3 regions of the Pseudomonas knackmussii B13 genome follow, and region 1 is predicted to be linked to each of the others. Evidence: predicted binding sites of a transcription regulator. Region 1 holds the regulator's gene; each other region holds the start of a gene.
The links. The regulator sigma-54, encoded in region 1, starts transcription at its own class of promoters, with help from an activator protein. The targets are predictions, from matches to a motif close to ANTGGCATNNANNTTGCTNT.
Positions count from the first base shown of each region.

Region 1 (4,347 bases):
GTAAGAGGTCAGCATGAGGTTCGTTAATACCCTCCCCCTACTCCTCAGCCTCGCCGCCAGCCTCGGCAGCGCCGCCGCCTGGGCACTCCCGACGGACCGCGAGCAACCGATCCGCGTCCAGGCCGACAGCGCCGAGCTGGACGACAAGCAAGGCGTCGCGGTCTACAAGGGCGACGTGGTGGTCACCCAGGGCAGCATGAAGCTGACTGGCAACACAGTGACCCTCAAGCAGAACAAGAACGGCGATATCGAGGTAGTCACCTCGGTCGGCAAGCCTGCGTATTTCGAGCAGAAGCCGGCGCCGGACAAGGAACTCACCAAGGCCTACGGCCTGACCATCCAGTACTTCGTAGCGCAGAACCGGGTGATCCTGATCGACCAGGCCAAGGTGATCCAGGAGGGCAACACCTTCGAAGGCGAGAAGGTCGTCTATGACACCGAACGGCAGATCGTCAATGCCGGCCGCGCCACCGGAACCCCGGTGACCACGCCGCGCCCGCGCATCGACATGGTCATCCAGCCCAAGAAGAAGCAGGACCAGGCCCAGTAATGGCTACCCTAACCGCGCAACACCTTGCCAAGAGCTACAAGGGTCGCCAGGTCGTCCGCGACGTCAGCATGAGCATCGACAGCGGGCAGATCGTCGGCCTGCTCGGCCCCAACGGCGCCGGCAAGACCACCTGCTTCTACATGATCGTCGGCCTGGTGCGCGCCGATCAGGGCCTGGTCCGCATCGACGACCAGGACGTCACCAACCTGCCGATGCATGGCCGCGCCCGCGCCGGCATCGGCTATTTGCCGCAGGAAGCCTCGATCTTCCGCAAGCTGTCGGTGGCGGACAACATCAGCGCCATCCTCGAGACCCGCAAGGACCTCGATCGAGCCGGTCGCAAGGAGGCCCTCGACGGACTCCTCGAGGAATTCCACATCCACCACATCCGCGACAACCTTGGCATGAGCCTGTCCGGTGGTGAACGCCGCCGCGTGGAAATCGCCCGCGCCCTGGCCAGTTCGCCCAAGTTCATCCTGCTCGATGAACCCTTCGCCGGCGTGGACCCGATCTCGGTGGGCGACATCAAGCAGATCATCCATCACCTCAAGACCAAGGGCATCGGCATCCTGATCACCGATCACAACGTCCGCGAGACCCTGGATATCTGCGAGACCGCCTACATCGTCAACGACGGCCAACTGATTGCCGAAGGCGACTCGGAAACCATCCTGGCCAACGAACTGGTCAAGGAAGTCTACCTGGGCCACGAGTTCCGCCTCTAAGCCCTACGCCGCCGGGCCACAAAGGCCCGGCAGGCACCTCCTCCCACCTCTCTGCCAAGCCCTCCACCCACGTCTGGAGAAATGTTTCAAGGCTAGGCAAGTAACAAAATTTCAGGCATATAACTTGCTTCCTAGCGGCGCCGCGACGATTCTGAACGAATCGACCAAGGCAGCGTCCGTAGTCGTGGATAGGCGCACTCCGCGCCGGCGAACAAGGTGCCAAGTTCCAGCCATGAAACCATCGCTAGTCCTCAAGATGGGCCAGCAGCTGACGATGACGCCGCAGCTGCAACAAGCCATCCGACTGCTCCAGCTCTCCACCCTGGACCTGCAACAGGAAATCCAGGAGGCCCTGGAGTCCAACCCGATGCTCGAGCGCCAGGAGGACGGTGACGACTACGACGGCAGCGACCCGATGGGCGAAGGCGCCGAAGCTGCCTCCAGCACCACCACCCAGGCCGACAGTTACCAGGAAAGCACCACGCCCAGTGTGGACAGCCTGGACGACGACCAGTGGGCCGAACGCATCCCGAGCGAGCTACCGGTAGATACGGCTTGGGAAGACATCTACCAGACCAGCGCCAGCAGCCTGCCCAGCAGCGATGACGACGAGTGGGACTTCACCGCCCGCACCTCCTCCGGCGAAAGCCTGCAGAGCCACCTGCTCTGGCAGCTCAACCTGGCGCCGATGTCCGATACCGATCGCCTGATCGCGCTGAGCATCATCGACGGCATCAACAACGACGGTTACCTGGAAGAATCCCTCGACGACATTCTCTCCTCCATCGACCCCGAACTCGACGTCGAGATGGACGAGGTGGAAGTAGTCCTGCGCCGCATCCAGCAGATGGAGCCGGCGGGTGTCGGCGCGCGCAACCTGCGCGAATGCCTGCTGCTGCAACTGCGCCAGATGCCTGAGAACACCTACCTGCTCACCGAGGCGCAGCGCCTGGTGAGCGATCACCTCGACCTGCTCGGCAGCCGCGACTACAGCCAGCTGATGCGCCGCATGAAGCTCAAGGAAGACGAGCTGCGCGAAACCATCGAGCTGATCCAGTCACTGCATCCACGCCCCGGCTCGCAGATCGAGTCGGGCGAAGCCGAGTACGTGGTGCCCGACGTCATCGTACGCAAGCACAACGAGCGCTGGCTGGTAGAGCTCAACCAGGAAGCGGTACCGCGCCTGCGCGTGAACTCGCAATATGCAGGCCTCGTACGCCGCGCCGACTCGAGCGCCGACAACACCTTCATGCGCAACCAGCTGCAAGAGGCGCGCTGGTTCATCAAGAGCCTGCAGAGCCGCAACGAAACGCTGATGAAGGTCGCGACCCAGATCGTCGAGCACCAGCGCGGCTTCCTCGAGTACGGCGAAGAGGCCATGAAACCGCTGGTGCTGCACGACATCGCCGAAGCGGTGGGCATGCACGAGTCGACCATCTCGCGCGTCACCACGCAGAAATTCATGCACACGCCGCGTGGCATCTTCGAGCTGAAGTACTTCTTCTCCAGCCACGTCAGCACCTCCGAAGGGGGCGAGTGCTCGTCCACCGCGATCCGCGCGATCATCAAGAAACTGGTCGCGGCAGAAAGTCCGAAAAAGCCGTTGAGCGACAGCAAGATCGCTGGTTTACTGGAGGCACAGGGCATTCAAGTGGCACGACGGACCGTCGCCAAGTACCGCGAATCTCTCGGTATAGCTCCATCCAGCGAGCGCAAGCGACTGGTCTGATTGACCCAAGCCAAAGTGTTCCGGCGGCAGGTTGCATTAACCTGCCACTTATACACGGGCAATAAGGAGAAAGCGGTATGCAAGTCAACATCAGTGGCCATCAACTGGATGTGACCGACGCCCTGCGCGACTATGTGGTCGAAAAACTCGGCCGACTGGAGCGCCACTTCGACAAGATCACCAATGTTCAGGTCATCATGGAGGTCGAAAAGCTGAAACAGCGAATCGAAGCCACGCTGCATATCTCCGGGGGTGAGGTGGTGGCCTGCGCCGAACATGAAGACATGTACGCAGCCATCGACCTTCTGACCGACAAACTCGATCGCCAACTGATCAAACACAAGGAAAAGTACCTCGAACGCCAACAGGGCGTTGGAGTCCGCTAACCCCCCTCTATGATCCGACTTGAGCAAATCCTGACCCCCGGCCGCTCCCTCGTGAGCGTGCCGGGAGGCAGCAAGAAACGCGTCCTCGAACAGATCGCCAACCTGGTCGTTCACGACCTGCCGGGGCTCGACGCACAAGCCATCTTCGAAAGCCTGGTAGCCCGGGAACGCCTGGGCTCCACCGGCTTCGGCAATGGCATCGCCATTCCGCATTGCCGGCTGACCGGCTGCAAGGCGCCAATCAGCGCCATCCTTCACCTGGACACCCCTGTCGATTTCGACGCCCTCGACGGCGCCCCTGTCGACCTGGTCTTCGTACTGCTGGTACCGGAGGCCGCCACCGAAGAGCACCTGGAGCTGCTGCGGCAGATCGCCTCCATGCTCGACCGATCCGAAGTGCGCGATCGCCTGCGTCACGCCACCGATGGCGAGGCGCTGTACCGAATCGTCGTGGACGTACAGAACGGCCACTGACCATGCGCCTGATCATCGTCAGCGGCCGCTCCGGCTCGGGCAAAAGTACAGCCCTCAACGTCCTCGAAGACAACGGCTTCTATTGCATCGACAACCTGCCGGCCAGCCTGCTGCCCGATCTGGCACAGCGCGCCCTGCTGCACACCGAACTGATGCACCCGCAAGTTGCCGTGTCGATCGACGCGCGCAACCTGCCGAGCCAGCTCAAGCGCTTCCCCGAATTGCTGCAGGAAGCCCGCGACAAGCACATCCAGTGCGACGTGCTGTACCTCGACGCCGATGACGAAACGCTGCTCAAGCGCTTTTCGGAAACCCGCCGGCGCCACCCGCTGACCACCGATACCCGCTCGCTGGCCGAAGCCATCGCCGACGAGACGAACCTGCTCGGCCCGATCGCCGATCTCGCCGATCTCAAGCTGAACACGACAAACCTCAACCTCTACCAGTTGCGCGACGTCATCAAACTGCGCCTGCTGAACAAGC
Region 1 is NZ_HG322950.1:4,805,783-4,810,129, forward strand. It holds gene lptC (LPS export ABC transporter periplasmic protein LptC) at 1-27, shown strand, start outside; gene lptA (lipopolysaccharide transport periplasmic protein LptA) at 14-550, shown strand; gene lptB (LPS export ABC transporter ATP-binding protein) at 550-1,275, shown strand; gene PKB_RS22495 (RNA polymerase factor sigma-54) at 1,508-3,004, shown strand; gene hpf (ribosome hibernation-promoting factor, HPF/YfiA family) at 3,082-3,390, shown strand; gene ptsN (PTS IIA-like nitrogen regulatory protein PtsN) at 3,400-3,864, shown strand; gene rapZ (RNase adapter RapZ) at 3,867-4,347, shown strand, end outside.

Region 2 (4,347 bases), 1.1 Mb from region 1:
TCGCGCACCGGCAGGGTCAGCTGGCAGCCCAGCAGACTGGCCTTGAAGTGCGCAGGCAGATCGTCCGGCCCTTCGTAATTGTGTTCATAGTCGCTCTCTCCCTGCGGCGCCAGGCGATTGAAGAATCGCTCGAAATCCCGGCGTACCGAAGGGTCGGCATTCTCGTTCAGGGTCAACGACGCCGAGGTGTGCTGCAGCAACAGATGCAGCAGGCCGATCCGGCACTGCTTCAGCTGCGGCAGCTCCGCCAGCAACTCGTCGGTGACCAGATGAAAGCCACGCGGACGGGCGCGCAGGGTGATCGATGTCTGCTGCCACATGGCGGGCTCTCCGATTCGGCTGCCGATGCGCGCGCATTCTAGCGTGGCGCCAAAAAAAGCAAAGGGCGCCCAAAGGCGCCCTTGCTCGAACAGCAACGAGATGCTTACAGGTTGTAGCCGCGCTCGTTGTGCAGGGACAGGTCCAGACCCACGGTTTCTTCCTCTTCGTTGACGCGCAGACCGATGACCAGGTCCAGCACCTTGAGGATCACGAAGCTGATCACCGCGGTGTAGATGACGGTGAAAGCCACGCCCTTGAACTGGATGAACAGCTGGGCGCCGATGTCGGTGACGGTACCGAAACCGCCCAGGGACGGAGCAGCGAACACGCCGGTCAGCAGGGCACCGACGATACCGCCGACGGCATGCACACCAAAGGCGTCGAGGGAGTCGTCGTAGCCAACTGCGCGCTTCAGGGTGGTGGCAGCGAAGAAGCAGATCACACCAGCGGCCAGGCCGAGGATGATCGCGCCCATCGGGCCGCAGGTGCCGGCAGCCGGGGTGATGGCGACGAGGCCAGCGACCACCCCGGAGGCGATGCCCAGGGCGCTCGGCTTACCGTGGGTGATCCACTCGGCGAACATCCAGCCCAGGGCAGCGGCAGCGGTGGCGATCTGGGTCACCAGCATGGCCATGCCGGCGGTGCCATTGGCGGCAGCCGCGGAACCGGCGTTGAAGCCGAACCAGCCCACCCACAGCAGGGCCGCGCCGATCAGGGTGTAACCCAGGTTGTGCGGAGCCATGGCAGCGGTCGGGTAGCCCTTACGCTTGCCCATTACCAGGCAGGCGACCAGGCCGGCCACACCAGCGTTGATGTGCACCACGGTGCCGCCGGCGAAGTCCAGCACGCCCCAGTCCCACAGCAGGCCGCCGTCGCCGCTCCAGACCATGTGCGCGATCGGTGCGTAGACCAGGGTGAACCACAGGCCGGTGAAGATCAGCAGCGCGGAGAACTTCATGCGCTCGGCGAAGGCGCCGACGATCAGGGCCGGGGTGATGATCGCGAAGGTCATCTGGAACATCACGAACACGCTTTCCGGGAACAGCGCGGCAGCGGAGGTCAGGCCGTTGCTGGTCAGGCCGCTGAGGAAGGCCTTGCCGAAACTGCCGACGAAGGAGTTGAAGTTGACTACGCCCTTCTCCATGCCAGTGGTGTCGAAGGCCATGCTGTATCCATACAGCGCCCAGAGGATGCTCACCAGCGCGGTGATCGCGAAGCACTGCATCATGATCGAGAGGACGTTCTTGGCGCGAACCATGCCGCCATAGAACAGCGCCAGACCGGGAATGGTCATCATCAGCACCAGGGCGCTGGAAATCAGCATCCAGGCGGTGTCACCGCTGTTCAGAACCGGGGCCGGAGCATCGGCCGCCATGGCCAGTCCGGGGATTACTAGGGGCAATAGGGCGCCAAGCCCTGCGAACTTGCGCAGAGTCATTTTTGTTTCTCCTGGGGCGTGGGGTTCGGTTGGGCTTAGGCTTAGATCGCGTCGGTGCCGGTTTCGCCGGTACGGATGCGGATGGCCTGTTCCAGATTGACGACGAAGATCTTGCCGTCACCGATCTTGCCGGTGTTGGCAGCCTTGGTGATGGCCTCGATTACCCGGTCCAACTGGTCGTCGGCGATGGCCACATCGATCTTCACCTTGGGCAGGAAGTCGACAACGTACTCCGCGCCACGGTACAGCTCGGTGTGCCCTTTCTGCCGGCCGAAGCCCTTGACTTCGGTCACAGTAATGCCCTGCACGCCGATCTCGGACAGCGACTCGCGCACATCGTCCAACTTGAACGGCTTGATGATGGCTGTGACTAGCTTCATGAAACTCTCTCCCGTGTTTTGGTGGACTCGCCCCAGGAAAACGAACCCGGGCTCAAGTCTAAGCGCAGTGTCTGGCTTTGTAACGCGCCGGCCGCCCTACCTCAGCACTCCGACCATTGCAGCCGCTCCCCGCGAAGCGCTTCGTCAGCTCCGCCAGCTGCACCGGACCTGCATCGGTGCACGCCATGCAGGCACCGAAGCATGAATCTTGCCAGTTCGATGAAAAGCCCTTGTATTCAGGCCCTTAGCGAAAAACACGGGTTTCCGGGCAATGGCCGGGTGCCATGCATCGCACCAGAAGCGCGCAGCGATGGTGGTGCAGCTGCGCAAAAACTGTGCAACGACTCGATCCCGCGCCTCGCCGCAGGCCCGGCGAACGCCGTGGTAGACTGCCGGCCGACTCCATTTCCGGAACCCCGCTGCCATGCTGCCGCCCAAAGCCCTCCTCGACGCCCTCAGCCACCAGGCCAGCCGCCTCTTCGGCGGTGAATCGCCGCTGCCCCGCGCGGAGCTGGAGGCGCAGTTCAAGGTCCTGCTGCAGAGCGCCTTCGGCAAGCTCGACCTGGTCAGCCGCGACGAGTTCGACAGCCAGATGGTGGTGCTCGCCCGCACTCGCGCCCGCCTCGAGGCGCTGGAGGCGAAGGTCGCCGAGATGGAAGCCAAGCTCACCCCGCCCACCGAGGCCGAATAAGCCGCCGCAAGCGGTCTGCGATCAAGGAGCGATCATGTCCCTGGCCATCGTCCACAGCCGCGCGCAAGTCGGCGTCGAAGCCCCGGGAGTTACAGTGGAGGCGCACCTGGCCAACGGCCTGCCTTCGCTGACCCTGGTGGGCCTGCCGGAAACGGCGGTGAAGGAAAGCAAGGACCGCGTGCGCAGCGCCATCCTCAACTCGGGCTTCGATTTCCCCGCCCGCCGCATCACCCTGAACCTCGCTCCAGCCGACCTCCCAAAGGACGGCGGCCGCTTCGACCTGGCCATCGCCCTGGGCATTCTCGCGGCCAACGGCCAGTTGCCGGCAGCTTCGCTCGAACCCCTGGAATGCCTCGGTGAACTTGCGCTTTCAGGGACCGTGCGCCCCGTTCAGGGCGTGCTTCCGGCAGCCCTGGCAGCGCGTGCGGCAGGGCGCGCTCTGGTAGTACCGAAGGAAAATGCCGAAGAAGCCAGCCTGGCCAGCGGCCTGGTCGTCTACGCCGTAGGCCACCTGCTGGAACTCGCGGCGCACCTGAGCGGGCAAACGCCCCTGGCGCCCTACCAGGCCAATGGCCTGCTGCGTGAATCACCGCCCTACCCCGACCTCGCCGAAGTCCAGGGCCAGAGCGCCGCCAAGCGCGCGCTACTGGTAGCAGCGGCTGGAGCCCACAATCTGCTTTTGAGCGGCCCGCCCGGCACCGGCAAGACCCTGCTGGCCAGCCGCTTGCCCGGTCTGCTGCCGCCGTTGAACGAAGACGAAGCCCTGCGCGTGGCGGCCATCCATTCGGTATCCGGGCGCGGTCCGCTGACCCACTGGCCGCAACGCCCGTTCCGCCAGCCGCATCACACCGCATCCGCGGCCGCGCTGGTGGGTGGCGGGGGACGTCCGCAGCCTGGCGAAATCACGTTGGCGCATGAGGGCGTGCTTTTCCTCGATGAGCTTCCGGAGTTCGACCGCAAGGTCCTGGAAGTCCTGCGCGAGCCGTTGGAGAACGGCGAGATCGTCATCGCCCGAGCCAACGGGCGCGTGCGCTTTCCCGCGCGCTTCCAGTTGGTGGCGGCGATGAATCCCTGCCCCTGCGGCTACCTGGGCGATCCCAGCGGGCGCTGCCGCTGCACGCCGGAGCAGATCCAGCGCTACCGCGCCAAGCTTTCCGGCCCGCTGCTCGACCGCATCGACCTGCATCTCACCGTCAGCCGAGAAACCACGCGCCTGGCGCCCCAGGCGAGTGCCGAAAGCAGCGCCGACATCGCCGCGCGTGTCGCCGTGGCGCGCGAACGCCAGCTGCATCGCCAAGGTTGTCCGAACGCTTTCCTCGACCTGAAATCCATGCACCAAAATTGTGCACTGAGCGATCAAGACCAAGCATGGCTGGAAACTGCTGGCGAGCGGATGAACCTCTCCCTGCGCGCCCTCCACCGCATCCTCAAGGTCGCCCGCACCCTGGCGGACCTGGAAGGCGTCGCCGCCATCACCCGTCCGCACCTGGCCGAAGCCCTGCAGTACCGCGCTGGCC
Region 2 is NZ_HG322950.1:5,946,926-5,951,272, forward strand. It holds gene PKB_RS27695 (secondary thiamine-phosphate synthase enzyme YjbQ) at 1-320, opposite strand, end outside; gene PKB_RS27700 (ammonium transporter) at 425-1,759, opposite strand; gene glnK (P-II family nitrogen regulator) at 1,801-2,139, opposite strand; gene PKB_RS27710 (accessory factor UbiK family protein) at 2,564-2,830, shown strand; gene PKB_RS27715 (YifB family Mg chelatase-like AAA ATPase) at 2,865-4,347, shown strand, end outside.
Region 2: glnK (P-II family nitrogen regulator) is a predicted target of sigma-54. The motif match lies at 2,336-2,355, and genes of this name have one in related genera.

Region 3 (4,347 bases), 900 kb from region 1:
GTCTTGACCTTGCCGCGAGCGATACGGCCGATGCCGATCACGCCGAGGAAGCTGTTGTAGTCCAGCTGCGAGATCTGCATCTGGAACGGACCGTCGACGTCGACGTCCGGGACCGGAACGTGGTCGATGATCGCCTGGAACAAGGCGTCCATGTTGTCGTCCATCTTCTCGTGGTCCATGCCGGCGATGCCGTTCAGGGCACTGGCGTAGACGATCGGGAAGTCGAGCTGCTCGTCGGTGGCGCCGAGGTTGTCGAACAGGTCGAAGATCTGGTCGATGACCCAGTCAGGACGCGCGCCCGGACGGTCGATCTTGTTCACTACCACGATCGGACGCAGGCCGGCCTTGAAAGCCTTCTGGGTCACGAAACGGGTCTGCGGCATCGGGCCGTCCTGGGCGTCGACCACCAGCAGCACGGAGTCGACCATCGACATCACGCGCTCTACCTCACCGCCGAAGTCGGCGTGGCCGGGGGTGTCGACGATGTTGATGTTGTAGCCGTTCCACTTGATCGCGGTGTTCTTCGCCAGGATGGTGATGCCGCGCTCTTTTTCCTGGTCGTTGGAGTCCATCACGCGCTCGTTTTCCGCTTCTTTGCGGTCGAGGGTGCCGGACAGCTTCAGCAGCTTGTCCACCAGGGTGGTCTTGCCATGGTCGACGTGGGCGATGATGGCGATATTGCGGAGTTTTTCGATCACGGTGTCAGTCTCGATAGTGAGTCTTCGGCTGCCTCTGCGGCAGCGGGTGCCGGGCCTGGGCGCGGCGATGCAAAACGTCGGAGCGTAAGGCTACGCGCCGATTGTGTCGGGTGGACGATGGCGGATGCTGCCGCCGAACAGTCCGGGCTGACGGCGTTCGCCGATGCCCTTATTGCGGGCGGTAAACGCGCACATTGGTGTGCCCTTCGTTGACCAGGTGGTGAGCATGCAGGCGGCTCATCACGCCCTTGTCGCAATACAGGAGGTACTGGCGGTTCGGGTCCAGTTCCTTGAATTTGCTGTTGATCGCGTAGAACGGCATGGGCAGCACTTCGATGCCTTCCAGCTCCAGCGGTTCATCTTCCTGCGCATCCGGATGACGGATGTCCACGACGATCTGGCCGGGCAGCACTTCGCCGACCATTTCTACCGGCAGGTCCTTGCCCAGCTCGTCGATCACCCGGTCCACGGTCATCTGCGTGGCGCGTTCCAGGGCGCGGTCGAGCACGGCCATGTCGAACTTGGTCTCTTCGTGCTCGACGCGGTAGGGCTTGGCCTGGGTGGTCGGGTTCACCGAGATCACGCCGCAGTACTCGGGCATGTGCTTGGCGAACTCGGCGGTGCCGATCTGCGTGGCGGTATCGATGATGTCCTGCTTGTGGCTGGCGATCAGCGGGCGCAGGACCAGGGTGTCGGTCACCCGGTCGATCACCGAGAGGTTCGGCAGGGTCTGGCTGGAGACCTGGGAAATCGCCTCGCCGGTGACCAGCGCGTTCAGCTCCAGGCGCTCGGCCACACGGCTGGCAGCGCGCAGCATCATGCGCTTCAGGGTCACGCCCATGTAGCTGTCGTCGACCTTGGTGAGAATCTCGCCGACCACTTCCTCGAAGGGCACGCTGACGAAGAGCACGCGCTGCGAACGGCCGTACTTCTCCCACAGGTAGTGGGCGACTTCCATCACGCCCAGCTCGTGGGCGCGGCCGCCGAGGTTGAAGAACACGAAGTGGCTGATCAGCCCGCGGCGCATCATCTGGTAGGCGGCGACGGTGGAGTCGAAGCCACCCGACATCAGCACCAGCACCTGCTCCAGGGCGCCGAGCGGATAACCGCCGATGCCATTGTGCTGGGCGTGGATGACGTACAGGCGGTCGTGGCGGATTTCCACGCGCACTTCCACTTCCGGGTTCTTCAGCGATACGCCGGCCGCACCGCAGTGCTGGCGCAGGCCGCCGCCGACATAACGCTCGACGTCGATGGAAGTGAAGCTGTGATGGCCGGCGCGCTTGCAGCGCATCGAGAAGATCTTGCCCTGCAGCTTGTCGCCGAAGTGCGCCTTGCACTTCTCGAGGATGTCGTCGAAGTCGCCCAGCGGGTATTCGTGCACTTCCAGGAAGTGGCCGATGCCCGGCACGCAAGTCAGGCGCTCGATCATCTCGCGCAGGACTTTGGGCTCGGTGACCTTGGTCTCGACGTCCAGGTTGTCCCATTCGCCCTCGACCCGCAGCTCCGGATCCAGGTCGCGCAGCACGGTGCGAATGTTCTTGGCCAGCTGGCGGATAAAGCGCTTGCGCACCGGCCGGCTCTTGATGGTGATTTCCTGGAAGACCTTGACGATGAGTTTCATGCGTGAAAAGGCGCAAGCCCGAAGGGACGAAAAAAAGGGGCGGAATTATACTCGAAATTGCTCAAGACTTGAGCAAATTCCCGCAGATTCTTTTTGGTGCACCAAAATCGATCTTGCGCACCATGGCAGAGCACCATACTGGTGCAACATTCGCGCAATAATCTCCGCCCCGCCCGCGAAAACCCTCGCCAGACGGGCCTCTACCCAAAAACGAGCACTGGCACGCAACTTGCTCCCTTGTGAGGCAGGTTGCCCTGACGGAGTATTCCGGCCGGCATCACCCGACACTGGGGCACAGAAGTTCCCAGCTCTAATCCCTCCTGGAGGACAGCATGTCGTACAAGTCGCACCAACTGATCAAAGACCATGACGTGAAGTGGGTAGACCTGCGCTTCACCGATACCAAAGGCAAGCAGCAACACGTCACCATGCCGGCCCGCGACGCGCTGGACGATGACTTCTTCGAAGTCGGCAAGATGTTCGACGGTTCCTCCATCGCCGGCTGGAAAGGCATCGAAGCCTCCGACATGATCCTGCTGCCGGACGACACCACCGCCGTCCTGGACCCGTTCACCGAAGAGCCGACCCTGATCCTGGTCTGCGACATCATCGAGCCGAGCACCATGCAAGGCTACGAGCGCGACCCGCGCAACATCGCCAAGCGCGCCGAGGAATACCTGAAGTCCACCGGTATCGGTGACACCGTATTCGTCGGCCCGGAGCCGGAGTTCTTCATCTTCGACGAAGTGAAGTTCAAGTCCGACATCTCCGGCTCGATGTTCAAGATCTTCTCCGAGCAGGCTTCCTGGAACACCGACGCCGACATCGAAACCGGCAACAAAGGCCACCGTCCGGGCGTCAAAGGCGGCTACTTCCCGGTACCGCCGGTCGACCACGACCACGAAATCCGTACCGCCATGTGCAACGCCCTGGAAGAAATGGGCCTGGTGGTCGAAGTTCACCACCACGAAGTTGCCACCGCCGGCCAGAACGAAATCGGCGTGAAGTTCAACACCCTGGTCGCCAAGGCTGACGAAGTTCAGACCCTGAAGTACTGCGTGCACAACGTTGCCGACGCGTACGGCAAGACCGTGACCTTCATGCCGAAGCCGCTGTACGGCGACAACGGCTCGGGCATGCACGTACACATGTCCATCTCCAAAGATGGCAAGAACACCTTCGCTGGCGAAGGCTATGCCGGCCTGTCCGATACCGCCCTGTACTTCATCGGCGGCATCATCAAGCACGGCAAGGCCCTGAACGGCTTCACCAACCCGTCGACCAACTCCTACAAGCGTCTGGTCCCGGGCTTCGAAGCTCCGGTAATGCTGGCCTACTCCGCCCGCAACCGTTCCGCCTCGATCCGTATCCCGTACGTTTCCAGCCCGAAAGCCCGCCGTATCGAAGCGCGCTTCCCGGACCCGGCTGCCAACCCCTACCTGGCCTTCGCTGCCCTGCTGATGGCCGGCCTGGACGGTATCCAGAACAAGATTCACCCCGGCGATGCCGCCGACAAGAACCTGTACGACCTGCCGCCGGAAGAGGCGAAAGAGATCCCGCAGGTTTGCGGCAGCCTGAAAGAGGCGCTGGAAGAACTCGACAAGGGCCGCGCGTTCCTAACCAAGGGCGGCGTGTTCACCGACGAGTTCATCGATGCCTACATCGAGCTGAAGTCGGAAGAAGAGATCAAGGTGCGCACCTTCGTGCACCCGCTGGAATACGACCTGTACTACAGCGTGTAATCCGCGAAGACCAATAATCAGCTGCACCATTAAGGCCTCCCTCGGGAGGCCTTTTTTATGCCTGCGCTTCCTGTTCCGTCAGAGCGGTTCGACCAGGTCTTCGATGCGCGCCAGCGGCTTCACCTGGGCGCCGCCTTCGGCCGAAATCTGCCCATGTACCCGGCAGCCCTCGATGATCCGAAGGCTGCTCGCACTGATCCGGGTCGGCACCTGCGGCGCGCCTATCACGCATTCGCGCGCCAGGCTCAGGTTGCGCCCGACCATCAAAGGTCCGGCCACCCGC
Region 3 is NZ_HG322950.1:5,710,290-5,714,636, forward strand. It holds gene typA (translational GTPase TypA) at 1-698, opposite strand, end outside; gene thiI (tRNA uracil 4-sulfurtransferase ThiI) at 868-2,322, opposite strand; gene glnA (glutamate--ammonia ligase) at 2,655-4,064, shown strand; gene PKB_RS26670 (bactofilin family protein) at 4,143-4,347, opposite strand, start outside.
Region 3: glnA (glutamate--ammonia ligase) is a predicted target of sigma-54. The motif match lies at 2,539-2,558, and genes of this name have one in related genera.